Regions from separate parts of the Faecalibacterium sp. BIOML-A4 genome, predicted to be linked through region 2. Evidence: predicted binding sites of a transcription regulator. Region 2 holds the regulator's gene; the other holds the start of a gene.

The links. The regulator HrcA, encoded in region 2, represses chaperone genes, less so after heat shock. The targets are predictions, from matches to a motif close to TGTTAGCACTCNNNNNNNNNGAGTGCTAACA.
Positions count from the first base shown of each region.
Region 1: GKG34_RS01590 (co-chaperone GroES) is a predicted target of HrcA. The motif match lies at 2,881-2,911, and genes of this name have one in related genera.

Region 1 covers NZ_WKZG01000001.1:332,911-343,203, reverse strand. The annotation lists gene GKG34_RS01600 (abortive infection system antitoxin AbiGi family protein) at 1-340, opposite strand, end outside; gene GKG34_RS16015 (hypothetical protein) at 409-531, opposite strand; gene groL (chaperonin GroEL) at 820-2,463, opposite strand; gene GKG34_RS01590 (co-chaperone GroES) at 2,516-2,803, opposite strand; gene GKG34_RS01585 (YegS/Rv2252/BmrU family lipid kinase) at 3,057-4,052, opposite strand; gene GKG34_RS01580 (ATP-dependent Clp protease ATP-binding subunit) at 4,239-6,539, opposite strand; gene GKG34_RS01575 (TIGR03905 family TSCPD domain-containing protein) at 6,678-6,941, opposite strand; gene GKG34_RS01570 (PHP domain-containing protein) at 7,033-7,890, opposite strand; gene GKG34_RS01565 (hydratase) at 7,955-10,231, opposite strand.
Region 2 covers NZ_WKZG01000012.1:21,686-31,978, forward strand. The annotation lists gene glpK (glycerol kinase GlpK) at 1-917, opposite strand, end outside; gene GKG34_RS09330 (DUF1667 domain-containing protein) at 954-1,307, opposite strand; gene GKG34_RS09335 (FAD-dependent oxidoreductase) at 1,304-2,563, opposite strand; gene GKG34_RS09340 (NAD(P)/FAD-dependent oxidoreductase) at 2,556-4,001, opposite strand; gene GKG34_RS09345 (aminoacetone oxidase family FAD-binding enzyme) at 4,180-5,481, opposite strand; gene GKG34_RS09350 (stage V sporulation T C-terminal domain-containing protein) at 5,709-6,251, shown strand; gene hrcA (heat-inducible transcriptional repressor HrcA) at 6,439-7,512, shown strand; gene GKG34_RS09360 (nucleotide exchange factor GrpE) at 7,509-8,138, shown strand; gene dnaK (molecular chaperone DnaK) at 8,240-10,069, shown strand; gene dnaJ (molecular chaperone DnaJ) at 10,228-10,293, shown strand, end outside.

The DNA of each region.
Region 1 (10,293 bases), on a different contig from region 2:
GCACTGGCTGGATATTATGCTGCATTCCCCATTCTTTCCTAAACGCAATTCCATAGTCACCATACCAGTCCATGTGAACTTTTAGCTTTTTTAGACTGATATCACAAAAACATTTCATTGGATAGGCTAGAGATTTTACTTTTCTAAGATTTAAGTATCGTACATCTTCTTCACAATACCGTGGAGAAAGCATTTTATGTTCTAAGCATCCCAAAAGAAATCCGAAATCTGTCATAAAAGTAAACAATGTATCTGGATGAACCTTAGATGGAATATGTTTTGGGACTTTGTTTCTTTGCTCATTCGGGTTAATTTTGCCTAAGTTAAGCGTATCCTTCATTATAGTTGTCCTTTGCTGCCACTTTCCTAGTATCTATCACTTTATATCATCGATTCGATATACTCCCACTATCCATCCAGTGCTCGAAAGCTACGATACTGCTCGTCGATTTCCTTCATGTTGTAGTCCATCAGGCCGGGAATCCCCATTTCGCCGCCGCATTCGTTGCAGAAGTCCCTCTGATTTTCCATGGCGGCACGCTCCCTTCCGGTTTTACGTTCTCTTTTATTATTGTATCCCTACCTTTGTTTTTCGTCAACAATAAAGCCGCTGACTGTCTGACTCTCTCAGAAACCATCAGCGGGTTTCATGAGTCTTCAAATCCCCTAGACAAAAAAATCGGCACCCGCTTTTCAGCGAGTGCCGATTTTGTTACCCTATAATGCGCTTTGATTTTTGGCGTAAGTGGCGTAAGTTTGGCGTAAATCCGCTTTTGCGCGCTCCAAAAATCAAGGATTCATGCGGTTTTTTGGCAGATATTAGTACATGCCGCCCATACCGCCCATGTCACCGCCTGCAGCAGCGGGTGCAGCAGGGGGTTCCGGCAGATCAGCGACCAGGCTTTCGGTGGTCAGCACCATCTCAGCGACGGAGGCTGCGTTCTCCAGAGCGGAACGGGTGACCTTGGTGGGGTCAACGATGCCAGCAGCGATCATATCGTCCACAAAGACCTCGTTCTGAGCATCAAAGCCGTAGTTGGGCTTGTTAGCAGAGATGATCTTGTCGATGATGACACTGCCTTCCAGACCGGCATTCTTAGCGATCTGGCGCAGAGGAGCTTCCAGAGCCTTCAGAACGATCTTGGCACCGGTGCGCTCGTCGCCTTCCAGCGTGTCGCACAGCTCACGCACAGCGGGGATCGCATTGATAGGAGCAGTGCCGCCGCCGGCAACAACGCCTTCCTGAACAGCAGCCTTGGTTGCGTTCAGAGCATCCTCGATGCGCAGCTTCTTGTCCTTCATCTCAACTTCGGTAGCAGCGCCGACCTTGATGACGGCCACGCCGCCAGCCAGCTTTGCCAGACGCTCCTGCAGCTTTTCACGGTCGAAATCGCTGGTAGCGGCCTCGATCTGGCTGCGGATCTGAGCGATGCGGGCTGCGATGGCATCCTTATCGCCTGCACCGCCAACGATGGTGGTGTTCTCCTTGGAGACCTTCACCTGGCGGGCATGGCCCAGCATCTGGACGGTAGCATCCTTCAGCTCATAGCCCAGATCGGAGGAGACCACGGTGCCGCCGGTCAGGGTTGCGATATCCTGCAGCATTTCCTTGCGGCGGTCGCCAAAGCCGGGAGCCTTGACAGCGCAGACGTTCAGGGTGCCGCGCAGGCGGTTGACGATCAGAGTGGACAGAGCCTCGCCCTCAATGTCCTCAGCCACGATCAGCAGCTTCATACCGTTCTGCATCACCTGCTCCAGCAGAGGAACCAGATCCTGAATCACGCTGATCTTCTTATCGGTGATCAGGATAGCGGCGTTGTCCAGATCAGCCACCATCTTGTCGGTATCGGTGACCATATACGGGGTGAGGTAGCCGCGGTCGAACTGCATGCCTTCCACGATCTCGTTGTAGGTCTCAGCGGTGGTCTTGTTCTCCTCAATGGTGATAACGCCATCGGAGGTGACCTTCTCCATAGCCTCGGCGATCAGACGGCCGATCTCGGGATCGCCTGCAGAAATAGTGCCGACGCGGGCGATATCGTTGCTGTCCTTCACCTTCTGGCTGTGAGCCTTGATGGTCTCAACAGCCTTGGCAACGGCCTTGCTCATGCCGCGGCGGATATCCATGGGGTTTGCACCGGCGGTGACATTCTTCATGCCCTCGGTGACCATGGCCTGTGCCAGAACGGTTGCGGTGGTGGTGCCGTCGCCTGCTGCGTCGTTGGTCTTAGTAGCGACTTCACGCACCAGCTGTGCGCCCATGTTCTCGAACTCGTCCTTCAGCTCGATCTCCTTGGCAATGGTCACGCCATCGTTGGTGATGACCGGTGCACCGAACTTTTTGCCCAGCACCACATTGCGGCCCTTGGGGCCCAGGGTGATCTTAACGGTGTTTGCCAGGGTATCGATACCGGCACACAGTGCCTTGCGGGCATCCTCGCCCTGCTTGATCTGCTTAGCCATAATCAAATCGCTCCTTTAAAGCTCAATTTTTAAATATCAGAGGGGAAACCGCTCAGTCCTCAACGACTGCCAGGATATCGCCCTGACGGACGATGGTGCACTCTTCGCCGTCCACCTTGACCTCGGTACCGGAGTACTTGCTGGTGAGGACCTTGTCGCCGACCTTCACAGTCATCTTGACTTCCTTGCCGTCCACAACGCCGCCGGGGCCGACAGCGATGACCTCAGCCACCTGGGGCTTTTCCTTAGCACTGCCGGTCAGGATCAGACCGCCCTTGGTGGTCTCCTCAACCTCAACAGCCTTAATGACAACACGGTCTGCAAGAGGAATGATCTTCATAGTTCTTGCCCTCCTATAGTAAAAATATAATTTAAAACTTTGCTGTGTCCAAAGGGCCTCATGTCGGCTCTTTGGTTCTTTAGCACTCCATTTCTCTGAGTGCTAAGTGTATTGTACTCATCTTGACCCAAAAAATCAAGACCTTTTTTGCTTCTTTTTGTTAAGAATTTATGACAGATGAAAAAATCAGCCGTACAACGAAAAAGAGACAGCTTTCTTCTTGGACAAAAAAGCTGTCTCTTCTTCTGGTTTTTCATGTTCGGTCTGCACTCTGTGCCGTCCTCTGCGCTGCAAAGCGCTCAAAAGCAGGCTTTGGCAGAAGGATGCGCCCTGCCAGCGGCTGTACCTGTACAGTGATCTGCTCCTTGGGTGCGCATTCACCGTCTGCCGTGGCAACGATCGGCCCGCGGCCATCCGCAGCGCGCAGGCTCACCTGCTTTGCGCGGCGGTAAATGAAGTACGGCTCTGCAGCCCTGACGAGCTGACCGTTCTGGAAGTGCTTGCCGCTCTTGTACATTCCCAGCAGCTTTGCAATGGTCACGCGGCTCACCTTGCGGATGATATATACATCCAGCCAGCCGTCGTCGGGCTGTGCTTCCGGCGCTGCACAGAAACCGCCGCCATAGGTGCGGCCATTGCAGATGGCACACATCAGGCAGTCCACATCCAGCGTTTCACCATCGATGGTGTACTCCACCCTGCGGCCGATGTGTCCGCACAGCTGTTCCACAATGGAAAGCACATAGGCCATCTCGCCGCCGCACAGCGGGATGCGCCGGAACTTCGGGATGCCGTAGGCAACCTGCGCATCCAGACCGGCAGCGCAGATGGTGGCCGAAAGGCCAAGGCTGGTCTGCATCAGATCGATGCTCACCGACCCACCGGCCAGCTGGGCATCCAGATCCAGAAACTCTTCCTTTGTACCAAAGGTGCGCAGAAAATCGTTGCCGCTGCCAAAGGGCAGACAGCCCACGGCTGCATTTGCATAGCCATAGATCCCGGTGAGTGCTTCGTTGAAGGTGCCGTCGCCGCCGGCAGTGAAGACCCGCAGTTCTTCCCCGCTCTGCCGGGCCTGCTGCGCAGCGGCATTGGCCAGCTCCCGGGCATGACCGGCGTGATTTGTGACCTGAATGGTATATTCTTCCGGCGCAAGCCCTGCACGCGCGGCGGCAGCATTGATCTGCTGCGGCAGCGTACGGGTGCAATCGGCCTTACCGGCAGTTGGATTCAAAAGAAATAATGTGCGCATGGACTTCCTCCTGCAATTCTGTTGCTTCTATGATAACAGAAAACCAAAAGGATGCAAGAGCCAATCTCACAATGTCCCTGCCCCGTACGCACAAAAAAGGAGCGGATGTCTCCGCTCCCCCCTACAGACAAAAAATACCGCCCCGGGTCTTGTAACTCAGGGCGGTCCTTTTGAGCTTCCGATGCTTTACAGTGTTGCGGTTTCGTCCTCCCGCAGGACGATGGAACCATCCGCCGAGCAGTCCGCCGTCCAGTGCTGGCCCACGCAGGCCGTGCCGGATGCGATCTGATCCGCAAGTGCCTGCTCCACTGCCCTGTCCACTGCGCGGCGCAGTTCTCTGGCCCCGTAGGCAGAGCGGGCCTTTGCTGCCAGTGCCTGCCCTACCCGCGGTGTGTGATGCAGCTGGTAGCCGCTGCGGGCGGCACGCTGCTCCAGCTGGCACAGCATTTTTTCGGCAATGGCGCACAGGCTGTCGTCGGCCAGCGGACGGAATACGATCATCTCGTCCAGACGGCCTGCCAGCTCTGGCCGGAACCACTTTTTTGCCTCCTCAATGGCCTGCGCAGACTGCTTTTCAAACACGGCTTCGCTGCCCGCCGCAAAGCCCAGCGGCGTGCTCTGACCCGCCAAAAAACGTGCGCCGAGGTTTGAGGTGAGCAGTACGATGGTGTTGCGGAAATCCGCCTTGCGGCCCATGGCATCGGTCAGCTGGCCATCTTCCAGTATCTGCAAAAGGATGTTCTGAATGTCCGGGTGTGCCTTTTCGATCTCGTCAAACAGCACCACACTGTAAGGGCGGCGGCGCACTGCTTCGGTCAGCTGTCCGCCCTCGTCATGGCCCAGATAGCCCGGCGGCGCACCCAGCAGCCGGGCAGCGGTGTGCTGCTCCTGATACTCCGACATATCAAATTTGAGCAGGGCCTTTTCGCTGCCGAACCAGCTGACCGCCAGCGCCCGGGCAAGAGCCGTTTTGCCCACTCCCGTGGGGCCAAGAAACAACATGGCACCCATGGGCCGGCCCGGCTCGCCAAGACCGGTGCGGCTGCGCCGGATGGCACCTGCCACCGCAGCCACAGCCCGGCTCTGGCCCACGATCTCGGCGTTGAGACGTTCTTCCAGCTTGTCCAGCCGTTCCCGCTCCTGCTCACCTACCCGCTCCACCGGCACACCGCTGGCCTGCGCCACCACATGGGCGATATCGTCCGGCATCAGCGTGGGCTTTGACTGCTTTGCCTGCTCGGCCCGGATGCGTGCCGCCGCACAGGCTTCGTCCACAAGGTCGATGGCCTTATCCGGCAGAAAGCGCCCCGGCAGATACCGCACCGAAAGCTCCACCGCAGCCTGCAGCGCTTCCGGCGGAAGGCAGACATTGTGGTAGCACTCATAGCGCGGCGCAAGCCCGTTGAGGATATCCAGCGCCTGCGCAGGCGTAGGCTCCTCTACCTGCACCTTGCCGAAACGGCGTTCCAGTGCGGCATCCTTCTGGATGTGGGTGCGGAACTCTTCGGTAGTGGTAGCGCCGATAATTTGTATCTCACCCCGGGCCAGCACCGGTTTTAAGATGCTGGCTGCATCGATGGCACCCTCCGCTGCACCGGCGCCCACGATGGTGTGGAACTCGTCCACGAACAGGATGGAGCTGCCGTCCCGCACCAGCTCTTCCAGCAGGTTCTTGAACCGCTCCTCAAAGTCACCGCGGTATTTGGTGCCCGCCACAAGGCTGGCCATATCCAGTGCCAGCAGACGGCGGCCCTTGAGCGCACGGGGCACACGATCCGTGGCAATGCGCTGGGCCAGCCCTTCGGCAAGGGCGGTCTTGCCCACGCCCGGCTCCCCCACAAGGCAGGGGTTGTTCTTCTGACGGCGGCATAAGATCTCCACCATGCGGTCCAGCTCTGCTTCCCGGCAGAACACCGGGTCCAGTTCCCGTTCCGCAGCACGGCGGGTCAGATCCCGGCAGTACTTATCACTGGCGCGGCTGCCGCGCGGCGCACTGACCGTGGTCCGCATCTGATACGGCAGTACGAACTGCCCGGACAGCTGGCGGCATTCCCGCACGGCATCTGTGAGCTGCACGCCCATGGATGCCAGCAGGATGCCTGCTGTGCAGCCGTCATCCTCCAGCATGGCGCAGAGCAGATGTTCCGGCTCGGCCCGGTTCAGGTGTGCGTTCTGTGCCCCGATGATGGCGTAATCCATGGTGCGCTTGAGGTCCGACGCAAGAGCGTAGCGATCCAGATGCAAAGCCGGTGCGCGGCGGCTCTCGGCCAGCTGACGGCGCACCTCCGGTTCCCGGATCTGCTTGCCCTCCAGAAACCGTGCTGCCGCCCCGTGATCCTGCTGCAGGATCGCCAGCAGCAGGTGGCCGGTATCGGCTTTTTCGCAGCCAAGGTTCCCGGCAAGCTCCACCGCACTGCGCAGCAGCTGATCCGACTCGTGCGAAAAGCCCTTGTACCCGCCAAAGCCAAGTTTTTCCCAAATACTCATTTGCCCGCTCCTTGCTGATGAAATTCGTTTTCACAAGAAGTATAGCCCCGAAGCACAGAAAAAAAACATCTCTTTCTGTCGGGATGGGAAAACAAAAAGGAGATACCCGCAGGCATCTCCCCTTCGCTGTTTGATTTTTCAGTCCATTTCGGCCAGAGCCTTTTTCAGGTTCTTGGCGATCTGATCCGGGCAGCTGGTATTGCGGAAACCGCAGAGCGTGCCCTCCATGCGGTCGATCACATCTTCGGCCTTCATGCCCTTGACCAGACGGCAGATGCCCTTCAGGTTGCCGTTGCAGCCGCCAATGACCTCCATGGACGCAATGGTGTGGTCATCGTTCAGCACAAAGTTGGTCTGCTTGGAACAGGTGCCGCTGTTCGGGAAGCTGAATTCCTTGCTCATAGTTCAAAATCCTCTCTTTTTGACAGAAATCCCGACGAAGATCGTCTGCTTCTATTATAGAGCAGCGTGCCGGAATGTCAATGTGACCGGGTCACACATCAATACCGCGGCGCTTGTGGGCCAGCTCCAGAATGCGGGCCACCTGATCGTCCGCCGTGGTACAGGTACCCACCGGGTGCGGCACCTTATGGTTTGCACCGTGGAAGTCCGTACCTCCGGTATGGATCAGCCCATACTGCTCACACAGAGCAGCACACTCGGCCCTGTCCTCCGGGCTGTTGCGGGGGTGCTCCACCTCAATGCCATCGATGATGCCCTCTTTGGCAAGCTGACGCACCAGCGGCATGCTCTTGTAAACGGTCGGATGTGCAAATACCAGCACCGCACCGGCAGCTTTCGCCGTGGCGATCACTTCCTGCACCGAGGGATATTTTACCTGATGCAGCACCACACCGCGCGGCTCCCAGCCAAAGAGATAACTGTACAGCTTGCCGTACACAGCATCGCACAGCCCCAGCTGGTGCAGCGCTTCCATAATGCCGCTTTTGAACAGCACACCGCTGTCCTTTGCGTATTCCAGCGCCTGTTCCGTGCGGAACTGCGGGTACAGCGCTTCGATCTCCTTTGCGCTTTGCAGGCCGCACTCGTTGCGGCGCTGTCGCAGGATGTCGCAGTGCTCCTTCAGTTCCCGGCTTTCCGGGTTCGGGAAGTAGCACAGCAGGTGCACGCGATGCTTATGCTCATGGTCATAGCCGGTCAGCTCGGTGGCCGGGAGCAGGCGCACGCCGTCCTGCACAGGGTGCTCATAGCAGTAGTTTACGCTGAGCAGGGTGTCGTGGTCGGAAATGGCCATGGTGTCCAGCCCCGCCCGCGCCGCCATGAGCGGCAGGCGGTGGATGGGCACAGAGCCATCGGAACAGGTGGAATGGTTGTGAAGATCGCCGGGCATGGAAAATGAACCTCCCAAGAAAACCAGAGAAAGGCTTCCCCAAAAGAGGAAGCCTTCTATCATATCAGTGCTTATAGAAATTGATCAGGCAGCCGTCGGCCAGGATCTTGCGCTCGTCGGCGGTCAGCGGAGCCATGTACAGGCTGAACTCTTTTGCGGTGTCGCCCAGCACATAGGCCTTGATGTCCTGCAGGTCGCCCTTGAGGGCCTCGCGGACATTCGGGATAAAGACATAGTCGCCCAGACCGAAGGGCGTTGCGCCCACCAGCTGCAGCGGCAGCATACCCCAGTTGATGAGGTTGGAGCGGTAGCGCTTGGTGGCGTACTCGGTAACGATGTTGGCACCGGCCCCCAGCACACGCTGGCAGCTGGCCGCCTGCTCACGGGCAGAACCATCGCCGGGCTTGACGGCAAAGATGGTGGATGCGATCTGCACATCGTTCCAAGTCAGGTTTTCGCAGCCGGGCACCTTGTGCAGCTGGGCCAGCACCTCGGCGCTGCCCTCGCCTGCACGGCGGGCCTTTTCTTCGGCCTGCACGGCCTTGGCACGGCCCACATACTCCGGGTCCTTGCGGCTGAGGGTAAACTCGGCCAGACCCAGAGGATTGGAACGGTAAGACGAAGTCTCACCGGAGGGGATCAGCTCGTCGGTGGTGGTGACAGGGTCGGTGATGTAAGATGCCACCTTCAGCAGCAGGTTATCGCCCAGCGGTGCAATTTCGGGCCAGTCCTTGATGTTGGGGCCAAGCTTGAGCAGAGCATCGTAATCGCCCTTGCCAAAGCCCTGATACACGCGGGTATCGTAGCTGGAAGGATCGTACTGATACTCCGGCACAGTGGGATCATAGTCGATATCGGTAGCCGGGGTCAGAATGCCGCCGTTGGCCGTGGTGGCCGCAATGCTGCGGGCATCCATCAGTGCCACACCGGAAAGCTGGCCGTTGCCGGGCTTGGAGCCTTCGCGGCTGGGGAAGTTGCGGGTGGTATGGCGGATAGACAGCGCGCCGTTGGCGGGCACGTCGCCTGCGCCGAAGCAGGGGCCACAGAACGCAGTGCGGACGGTGGCACCGCTGGCCATCAGGTCGTGGATGACTCCGGTGCGCACCAGTTCCATCATGATGGGCTGGCTGCCGGGATACACGCTCAGGGCGTAGTCACCGCAGCCGCCGGTGTGGCCCTTGAGGATGGAGGCAGCTTCATAAATGCTGTCGTACAGACCGCCTGCGCAGCCTGCGATCACGCCCTGATCCACACGCAGTTTACCGTTCTCGATCTTGCTGCACAGGTCAAGGCTGACATCCTTGCGGCCGATCAGCTTCTGCACATCCTGCTCGCAGGCATGGAGAATATCCTCAAGGTTTGCGTTCAGCTCTTCAATGGTAAATGCATTGGAGGGATGCATGGGCAGTGCGATCATGGGGCGGATGGCAGAAAGGTCTACCTCTACCACACCGTCGTAATAAGCAAGGTCGGCCGGAGCCAGCTTCTTATAGTCGGCGGCACGGCCATGCACCGCAAGGAATTTCTGCGTCGTTTCGTCGGTTTCCCAGATGGAGGACAGGCAGGTGGTCTCGGTGGTCATGGCATCGATGGCGTTGCGGGTATCCTGACGCAGAGACGCAACGCCGGGGCCGACAAACTCCATCACCTTGTTTTTGACATAGCCGCTCTTGAACAGCTTGCCCACCAGCGCAATGGCCACATCGTGCGGGCCGCAGCCTGCAGGCAGAGAGCCGGTGAGATAAATTGCAACAACACCCGGACGGGCCACATCGTAGGTGCGGCCCAGCAGCTGCTTTGCCAGCTCGCCGCCGCCCTCACCAATGGCCATGGTGCCCAGAGCGCCGTAGCGGGTGTGGGAGTCCGAGCCAAGGATCATCTTGCCGCAGCCCGCAAACTTTTCGCGCATGTACTGGTGGATGACCGCCAGATGCGGGGGCACAAAAATGCCGCCGTATTTTTTGGCGGCGGACAGGCCGAAGCGGTGGTCGTCCTCATTGATGGTGCCGCCCACGGCGCAAAGGCTGTTGTGGCAGTTGGTGAGCACATACGGAATGGGGAATCTCTCCAGACCGGACGCACGGGCCGTCTGGATGATGCCCACAAAGGTGATGTCATGGCTGGCCATGGCATCGAACTTGATCTTCAGGTTTTCGGCATCGCCGCTGGTGTTGTGGGCCTGCAGAATGCTGTAGGCCATGGTGCCGGTCTTTGCGTTCTCGATGGCTGCGGCATCAAAGCCCTTTGCTGCCAGTGCGGCGCTTGCTTCGCCGTCTGCAGGCACCCATTCACCGCGGGCATAGTATGCGCCGCCGGTGCTGCACTTGATCATATCCAACATCTCGATTCGCCTCTCTTTTTGTATTTCCCGCCCGCCCTATCTTGCGGGCACTGCCCCAGCAG
Region 2 (10,293 bases):
ACAAAGACGCTGCCCTCCAGCGCATACTCCACCTTACCGTTCAGGCTGATGGCAATGGTAGAGATCAGGCCGTTCCGGCTGCGGCAGATGGTGTCGCCGGTGTTCATCAGCAAAAAGCAGCCGGTGCCGTAGGTGTTCTTGGCCTCGCCCTTGCCAAAGCAGCTCTGTCCGAACAGCGCAGCCTGCTGGTCACCGGCAATGCCGGCCACCGGGATCTGCACACCGCACAGATCGGTGGTGCCGTAGACCTCGCTGGAATCCGTCACGCGGGGCAGGATGCAGCGCGGGATATCCAGTGCCTTGAGCAGGGTGTCGTCCCAGTCCAGCGTGCGGATGTTATACAGCATGGTGCGGCTGGCGTTGGTGCGGTCGGTGACATGCACTCTGCCGCCGGTCAGCTTCCAGACCAGCCATGTGTCCACAGTGCCGAACAGGATCTCCCCTGCCTCGGCGCGCTCCCGCGCACCGGGCACATTGTCCAGGATCCACTTGATCTTCGTTGCGGAGAAATAGGCATCAGGCATCAGGCCGGTGTTCTCCCGGATGTAGTCTGCCATGCCGGGCTGCTGCAGCAGTTCATCCACCAGCGGAGCCGTGCGGCGGCACTGCCAGACGATGGCATTGTAGATGGGGCGGCCGGTGGCCTTTTCCCACAGGATGGTGGTCTCCCGCTGGTTGGTGATGCCAATGGCGGCAATGTCGTGGACATCGACACCGCTCTGGGCCACCACCTCGTTCATGACCCCATACTGGGTGGACCAGATCTCCATGGGGTTGTGCTCCACCCAGCCCTGCTGCGGATAGATCTGCTCAAACTCGCGCTGCTGCACCGCAATGATATTCTGCTCATTGTCGAACAGGATGGCACGGCTGCTGGTGGTTCCCTGATCCAACGCCAGAACATATTTTGTACTCATGCTTTTGCTACCTCCGTATCGTTTCAGGAGTGTGTATCACAGATTTCGCGTTGCCACGACATCCACGCCGGTGCCGCACACATCTGCCAGCACCACCTGTCCGGTGCGGACGGGGGCGTGCAGGGTGACGCGGTCCAGCGCAGCCATGACCTCGGTCATCTTCTCTTTAGGCACGGCCTGCGCAGTCTTTACCGGGCAGCGCGGGTACAGCCCGCCCTCCGCCCGCACGGTGCTGGTGAGGATGCGGGTGGGGTGGGTCAGCTCTTCCCTGCCGTAGGCGGCACCGTTGGGGCAGGCGTTTCCAGTTACATTATAATCATTTTCCGGGTCTACCTGCAAGTGGCAGCCGCAGGGACAGCAGATGCAAATGACTTCTTTGATGCTGCTCATTCTGCAATAACCTCCTCTACCGCAACGGTCAGCGGGCCGTCTGCTTTTTCCAGCAGGACTTTGGGCAGTGCGATGTGCTCCATCTCGCCGGGAGCCATGCGCTGGCGCTTGAACCGGGCCAACTGCCTGCCGCCGCAGGTCACGGTGATCTGGCTGGGGCCGTAGTTCTGCCGCACACGGAAGGAAATGTTCACGCTCCTGTCCACATCAGCGGGGCGCACCCGCTGCGGCACGGTGTAGCCCACGCCATTGCCCGGCACAAGGTCAAGCACAACCGTATCGGAGGCTTCGCCCTTTAAAACATAGGCCGCCGCAGAAGCACCGGCAAGGTCGCTTTCGCCGGAAACGAAGTCCACCAGATCATGCACGTGCACCACGTTGCCGCAGGCGAACACGCCGGGGATGCCGGTCTCCATATTCTCGTAGACCACTGCGCCTTTGGTGTGGGGGTCCATGGGGATGCCCGCCTGCCGGGTCAGCTCATTTTCCGGGATCAGGCCGACGCTGAGCAGGATGGTGTCCACATCAAATTCCATCTCGGTGCCCGGGATGGGGCGGCGGTTTTCGTCCACCTTGGCAACGGTGGCCTTTTCCACGCGGGGCTTGGCCTGAATATCCACGATGGTATGGGACAGATACAGGGGGATGTCGAAGTCCTGCAGGCACTGCACGATGTTGCGGGTCAGGCCGCCGGAATACGGCATGACCTCCACGCAGGCCAGTACTTTGGCACCTTCCAGCGTCATGCGGCGGGCCATGATCAGGCCGATGTCGCCGCTGCCGAGGATGAGCACCCGCTTGCCTACCAGATAGCCCTCCATGTTGACATAGCGCTGGGCAGCACCGGCGGTGTAGATGCCGGCGGGGCGAGTGCCCGGGATGCCGATGGCACCGCGGGTGCGCTCCCGGCAGCCCATGCAGAGGATGATGCTTCTGGCTTCCAAAATCTGATAGCCCTTTTCCCGGCTGACGCAGTGGATCTTTTTGTCCGGGGTGACTTCCAGCACCATCGTGCCCAGCTCCACCCGGACACCGGTGGAGCGCAGCAGTTCAATGCAGCGGCCTGCGTATTCCGGGCCGGTGAGCTGCTCGCCAAAGCGGTGCAGGCCGAAGCCGTTGTGGATGCACTGGTTCAGGATGCCGCCCAGCTCGTTGTCGCGCTCTAAGATAAGGATATCGCGCAGACCATGCTGCCATGCGCTGTAAGCTGCGGCAAGGCCTGCAGGGCCGCCGCCGACGATGACCAGATCAATCATGGTGCTCTCCCTCCTGCTTGGTTTCGCACAGTAAGACGTTGGTGCCGGCCTTATCCTGCAGCACGTCCAGCGGACTGATGCCCAGCGTTTTGCTGATCAGTTCCAGCACGCGCGGCCCGCAAAAGCCGCCCTGACAGCGGCCCATACCGGCACCGCAGCGGCGCTTGACACCGTCAATGGTGGTGGCGGGGATCTCTTCGTGCAGAGCGTCCAGAATTTCGCCCTCGGTGATCGTCTCGCAGCGGCAGATCACGCGGCCATAGGCGGGTTCCTTTGCAATGAGCCGGGCTTTTTCTTCGGGCGGAAGCTCCTTGAAGCGCACCCGGGTGCGGCCATCCCTGTAATCCGCCTTGGGGGCGGGCAGATCGCCGTGAGCTTCCAGAATTTTGACGGCTTCTCTGGCAACGGCCGGTGCACTGGAAAGGCCGGGCGATTTCATGCCCGCCAGATCGATGAAGCCGGGTGCGCCTTCCGCTTCGCCGATAACGAAGTCGCCCGTGTCTACATTGGCACGGACACCCGCAAAATTGCGGATGGACTCGCTGAAGCGGATGTTCGGCACGCTGCGGCGCGCTGCGGCGCTGACGAAGGCCAGCCCGGCGGCGGTGCAGGCGGTATCGTCCCCTTCCACGGGGGCGGCGTTCGGGCCGACGATCAGGTTGCCGTGGACGGTGGGGGCCACCAGAACGCCCTTGCCGTTTTCGTTGGGGCACTGGAAGATGACGTGGTGCACACGGCTGCCCTCGGATTTATCCAGCAGGTAGTATTCGCCCCGGGTGGGCTGGATGGTAAATTTGTGGGGTGCGGCCATATCGTGCACGGCCTGCGCCGAGATGCCTGCCGCATTGATGATATAGCGCGTTTCCACAATTCCGGAGGGGGTGGTCAGTGCCCAGCCGCCGGCGGTCTTTTCGATGTGGGTCACAGGGCAGCTGCGGTGCAGCTCCACGCCGTTGCGCACAGCCACTTCTGCCATTGCCAGCGCAAACTCCCACGGGCTGACGATGGCGGCGCTGGGCGCATACAGCGCGCCAACGACAGTGGGGGCCAGATTCGGTTCCATGGCAAACGTTTCCTCTGCGGAAAGCAGCCGGATGCCCGGCACACCGTTGGCGATGCCGTTCTCATACAGTTTCTGCAGGTGGGGCAGCTCTTCCGGGCTGAGGGCCAGCACCAGACTGCCGCACTGCAGGTACGGCACATCCAGCCGGGCGCAGATCTCCTTGGCCAGTGCGGACCCCTCCACGTTGAGCCGCGCCATCCGGGTGCCCGGTTCGGGGTCGTAGCCAGCGTGCAGAATGGCACTGTTGGCCTTGGTGGTGCAGTCTGCCACGTCATTTTCAGCCTCGAAAATGGCGGTCTGCAGCGGGTAATGGGACAGCTCATAGGCGGCTGCCGCACCAATGACACCGCAGCCGATAATTGCTACATCCAGCATAAAAACCTCCTGATCGCTCCGTTTGCCGAATAAAAGAAAAAGAGCAGGACAAACAAAAGGGCCTTTCGACTCTCCCCTTGCTTGTTCTGCTCGATCCTCTGAACAAACCTTTATTGTCTTTATGATAATGCGATCTGCACAAGATGTCAAGCTTTTGTTGAAAATTTAAAGCTCATTTTTACCTGTGCGGCTTTTTCCTGCTCTTTGCGGGCGCGGAGGCTTTTGGCAGAGCACGGCCTGCTGCAGCATGGCCTGCAGCGCTGCGCCCGGCCACAAGGCCGGAGCCGAACGCCCAGTGCAGATTAAAACCGCCGCAGCTGCCTGCGCAGTCCAGCGTTTCGCCCACAAAGTAAAGGCCCGGACAGCCCTTGAACTGGAAGTGCTGATCCACCTCCCGCAGGGCCAGCCCGCCGCCGGTGGTCTGGGCCTGCTTCCAGCTGCAGGGGGTCAGCCCCTCAAAGCGCCAGTGCTTGGCGGTGTGGGCCAGCTTCTGCCACTGTGCGGCGGTGAGCACGGCAGGCGCGTCGCTGTCCTGCAGCCCGGCGGCAGACCACACAGTACGGCCCAGCTTCTGGTTCAGCAGGCCCAGCCAGAAGTCAGCGGCGCTGCCCCCTGCCGTCTGGGCGGCGTGGGCCGCAAACAGGCTGGCAAGTGCGGTTTCGTCCACTGCCGGGAAGAGGTCCAGCTCCACAGCAGGAGCCTTGGGGCCGCGGCCCGGGGCCAGCAGGCCGGACAGCTGCATGATGCAGATGCCGGAAAGGCCGTAATCGGTGAACTGTACCTCGCCGTTCTCGCAGGCAAGCACACGGGCACCGTCCAGCAGGGATGCTGCTGCCTTGGCACGGATGCCAGCCAGCGCTTTGCGGGGCTTTGCGCACTGCAGGGCGGTCAGGCAGGGGTACAGCGGCTCCACCCTGCCGCCGCACTGGGCGGCGAACCGGGTGCCAAAGCCGTCGGTGCCGAACTGCGGCCCTGCTTCGCCGCCCATGGCGCAGATGACGGCATCGGCGCGCAGCGTTTCGGCAGAGCCCTCTGCCGTCTCGAACTGCACGGCGTAGCCGCTGCGGCTCTGGTTCAGGGTGCGCACGGTGCAGCCGGTGCGCAGCTGCACATGGTGCTGCGCAAGGTGGTGCTCCAGCAGGGCCAGCACGTCCGCCGCCTGATTGGAGTACGGATACACCCGGCCCGCCTCGTCGGTGCGGGTGTAAAGCCCCAGCGCACGGAACCAGCGCAGCGGGTCGGCGGTATTTACGGCATCCAGCAGCGGACGAAGTGCTGCCGGGTCGGCAGTGAAATACAGCTCCGGTGCAATGCCGGTGTTATCCAGATTGCAGCGGCCATTGCCGGTGGCAAGCAGCTTTTTGCCCGGCTTCGGGTTGCGCTCCAGCACAATGACCTGTGCAGCGGGGGCACTTTGTGCCGCCGCCAGCGCGGCTGCAAGACCGGCGGCACCGCCGCCCAGAATGAGGATGTTCGGCATCCGGACACCTGCCTTTCTCAGTAGAATTTTAGGATCTGTCTTCATAAGCGGGGTGCTGTGCTTATGAAAACGGCTTTTTGTATCATTGTAGCAGAACCCTGCCGGAAACGCAACGAAGAGGCAGCTTTCCGTGCAGGTCTTTTTGCGCGGGGGCAGCAGGTATAAATGGCCCGGCCTGACAGATACTAGTGCTGCAGGCATTTTTAAGGAAACGGAGGAGCAAAAACATGAAAGCAACAGGAATCGTGCGCCGCATCGACGAGCTGGGCCGGGTGGTGATCCCCAAGGAGATCCGCCGCACCCAGCGCATCCGCCGCGGCGACCCGCTGGAGATCTTCACCACGGGCGACGGCGAGGTGATCTTTAAAAAGTATTCGCCCATTGGCGAGATGAACACAGTAGCGGCCCAGTATACCGAGGTGCTCAGCAAAAGCTTTGCGCTGACCGCACTGGTGGCCGACCGTGACCGCATCCTTACGGTGAGCGGCAGCGGTCGGCGGGAGCTGGCCGACCGCAGCATCAGCCAGCCGCTGGAAAAGCTGATGGATGGCCGCAGGCTGTACCAGAGCGAGGGCATTGCCGAAAAGTGCATCCTGCCCTGCGAAGGCTCGCCCCGGGCGCTGCTGTGCGCCGCACCCATCATTGCGGCAGGCGATGTGACCGGCGTGGTGGCCCTGCTGACCGAAGACCGCACGGCCACGCCGGATGCCGCCCAGCTCAAGGCCGTGAATGTGGCAGCGGCATTTCTGGCAAGGCAGATGGAAGAGTAAAGAACATGCCGGAGCGCTTTCCTTATAATAAGGAGGGCGCTTTTTTCGTTTATGACAGAATTATGAATCTTTTAAAACATTTTTCCAAGGGGCTTGACAGCACCGGAAAATTGGCTATAATGGTCTTAGCACTCAGGAACAAGGAGTGCTAAACAAACAAAGCAAACGCAAAAAGGAGGCAGGCGCTATGACGATGGATGCACGCAAGCAGCGAGTCTTGCAGGCGATCGTGGCGCTGTATGGTCTCGAAGGCGAGCCTGTTGGCAGCAGCGTGCTGGCAAACTACTTTGACATGGCGGTTTCCAGCGCAACGCTTCGCAATGAGATGGCGGCGCTGACAAAGCTGGGCCTGCTGGAGCAGCCCCACACCAGCGCGGGCCGTGTGCCCAGCGCCAAGGGCTACCGTTACTACCTTGATAATCTGCTGACCGACGATCAGCCGCTGGATCGTGTGACCCGCGCCCGTGTGGATGCGGTGTTCGCAAGCCTCGACCATGAGCCGGAAAAGCTGGCCGCAGGTGCCGCCAAGGCGCTGGCCGCCATCAGCGGCTGCACCGCCGCCATCAGCACCCCGTGTGCCGAGGATCTGTGCATCGCCCACTATGAAGTGGTTCAGGTGGGCCGCAGCGCAGCGGCTGTGCTGGCCGTTACCACGGCCGGTTACGTTCGTACCCGTGTGGCACGGGTGCGCACCGGCCTTTCCCGCGAGAATGCAGCGGCGCTTGCCGCACTGCTGAACCGCAACCTTACCTTTGTAGCGCCGGTGGATCTTTCCACCCGGCTGCTGGCAGAGCTGTGCAGCCAGATCGACCCGGAGCTGGTGCCTGTCATCAGCGCGGCGGCGGCCATCCTGCAGGATTCCGTCAAGCCCCACGTATTTCTGGGCGGCGAGCAGTATCTGCTGGACTGGCCCCAGCTGGACGGCAAGGTGGGCGACATCCTCACACTGCTGAACGACGAGGAGCAGGCCGCTGGCCTGATCGCACCTCCGGCAGAACGCAGTGAGAGCGTGCTGCTGGGCGAGGATCTGGAACCGCAGATCCCGGGCCTGTGCATCGTGAGCGACCGGTATCTGGTGGGCGGAGGCCTGTGGGGCTCCATTGCATTGATCGGCCCCACCCGGATGCCCTTCCAGAAACTGATGCCGCTGCTGCATTACTTTGCAGACCAGCTGGGCGAGGGCATGAGCGGCAAACGAAAAGACACCCCACAGGCTGCCGTACCGCGGCGGACTGTGATCTATAAGGAGGATCTGGAATGAGCGAAGAAGCAAAAAAGACGGCTCCGGCTCAGGAAGCTGAGCAGCCCGAAACGGCTCCCGAGGAAAAGGCCCAGCAGGCAGCACCCGAACAGGAACCTGCTGCCGAAGCTGCCGACCCGAAGGATGACAAGAAGAAGGATGGCGGCTGGTTCAACAAGAAGGCCCGCGAGCTGGAAGCCGTAAAGGCAAAGCTGGACGCGGCCGAAGCCAACGCTGCACAGGCCAAAGACCAGCTGCTGCGCATGGCAGCGGAGTACGAGAACTACCGCAAGCGCTCCACCCGCGAAGCCGACCAGAAGTTCAACGATGGCATTTCCTTTGCGGTGAACCAGATCATTCCCATTCTGGATACGCTGGAGATGGCAGCCAACGCCCCCACCACCGACGAGAACTACAAAAAGGGCGTGACCATGACGCTGGACAAGGCCGCCAAGGCGCTGGATGCCCTCCATGTGGAGGAGATCGAGGCGCTGGGCAAGCCCTTTGACCCCAACTTCATGAACGCGGTGCAGCAGATCCCCGCCCCGGACGGACAGGAGAGCGGCACCGTCATCACGGTCTACCAGAAGGGCTACAAGCTGGGCGATAAGATCGTCCGCCATGCGACCGTTGTAGTGGCCGAATAACAAAGCAGAAACCCGAAAGGGTTTTGAATATAACATCCGCTTACAAACATTTGAGCATCACATAAACAATAAGATTTGTTCTTTCGAGAGGAGTTTTCATTATGAGTAAGATCATTGGTATCGACCTTGGTACTACCAACAGCTGCGTGGCTGTCATGGAGGGCGGCGAGCCCGTTGTTATCGCAAACTCTGAGGGTGCACGCACCACCCCGTCTGTGGTCGGCTTTACCAAGACCGGCGATCGTCTGGTGGGTCAGGTCGCAAAGCGTCAGGCCATCACCAACCCTGAGAACACCGTTGCTTCCATCAAGCGCTTCATGGGCACCGACCACAAGGTGACCCTGAACGGCAAGGAGTACACTCCCCAGCAGGTCAGCGCTATGATCCTGCAGAAGCTGAAGGCTGATGCCGAGGCTTATCTGGGCGAGCCTGTTACCGAGGCTGTCATTACCGTTCCTGCATACTTCAACGACAGCCAGCGTCAGGCTACCAAGGACGCAGGCACCATTGCAGGCCTGAACGTCAAGCGTATCATCAACGAGCCTACTGCCGCTTCTCTGGCATATGGCATCGATAAGGAAGAAGACCAGAAGATCATGGTCTACGATCTGGGCGGCGGCACCTTCGATGTGTCCATCATCGAGATGGGCGACGGCGTTACCGAAGTTCTGGCCACCAACGGTGATACCCATCTGGGCGGCGATGACTTCGATGAGCGCATCATCAACTGGATGGCAGATGCCTTCCAGACCGAGAACGGCATCGACCTGCGCAAGGACAAGATGGCTGCGCAGCGTTTGAAGGAAGCTGCCGAGAAGGCAAAGATCGAACTGTCCAGCGCAATGAGCAGCCAGATCAACCTGCCCTTCATCACTGCCGATGCTACCGGCCCCAAGCACTTGGATATGACCCTGACCCGCGCAAAGTTCAACGAGCTGACCGCTGATCTGGTCGATCGCACCATGGGCCCCGTCCGCAAGGCTCTGCAGGATGCAGGCCTGCGTCCCTCTGACCTGAAGAAGGTCCTGATGGTCGGTGGTTCCACCCGTATCCCCGCTGTCTACGATGCAGTCAAGAAGGAACTGAACTGCGAGCCCTTCAAGGGCATCAACCCCGATGAGTGCGTGGCCGTGGGTGCTGCCATTCAGGGCGGCGTGCTGCAGGGCGATGTCAAGGGCCTGCTGCTGCTGGATGTCACCCCGCTGAGCCTGGGCATTGAAACTCTGGGCGGCGTGTGCACCAAGATCATTGACCGCAATACCACCATCCCCACCCACAAGAGTCAGGTGTTCTCCACCGCTGCAGACAACCAGCCCTCTGTTGAGGTCAACGTTCTGCAGGGCGAGCGTGAGTTCGCACGCGACAACAAGAGCCTGGGTGTCTTCCATCTGGACGGCATCGCTCCGGCTCCCCGTGGTGTGCCTCAGATCGAAGTTACCTTCGATATCGATGCAAACGGCATCGTGAAGGTCAGCGCAAAGGATCTGGGCACCGGCAAGGAGCAGAACATCACCATTACCGCTTCCACCAACATGTCCAAGGAGGACATCGACAAGGCTGTGAAGGAAGCTGAGCAGTTTGCTGCCGACGATAAGAAGAAGCGTGAAGAGGTCGATATCCGCAACGGTGCCGACCAGATGGTGTTCCAGACCGAGAAGATGCTGAAGGAGAACGGCGACAAGCTGCCCGCCGACGTGAAGAGCGAGGCCGAGAGCAAGCTGGCCGACCTGAAGACCGCTGTTCAGTCCGGCAACGTGGACGACATCAAGGCAAAGCAGGAAGCTCTGAGCCAGGTGTTCGAGAAGATGTATCAGGCAGCCGCTGCCGCACAGCAGGCCGCCGGTGCACAGCCCGGCCCCGACGCAGGTGCAAACAACCAGCAGAAGCCGGGTGATGACGGCGTTGTGGATGCCGACTTCAAGGAAGTCTGATAAAAAACACAGCAGTGTGTGCCCGGCCAAACCGGCGGACGCACGCGTGGAATAGCAAAAGCCGCTCCGGTTTTGCCGGAGCGGCTCTTGCTGGTTATAGAGCGAGGAACCAACCGGGGCGTTTCCCGGATCAAACGTTCCCGGAGAGGTGAGTGGATATGGCACAGGAAAAGCGTGATTACTACGAAGTGCTGGGGGTATCCAAGACTGCGACCGATGCCGAG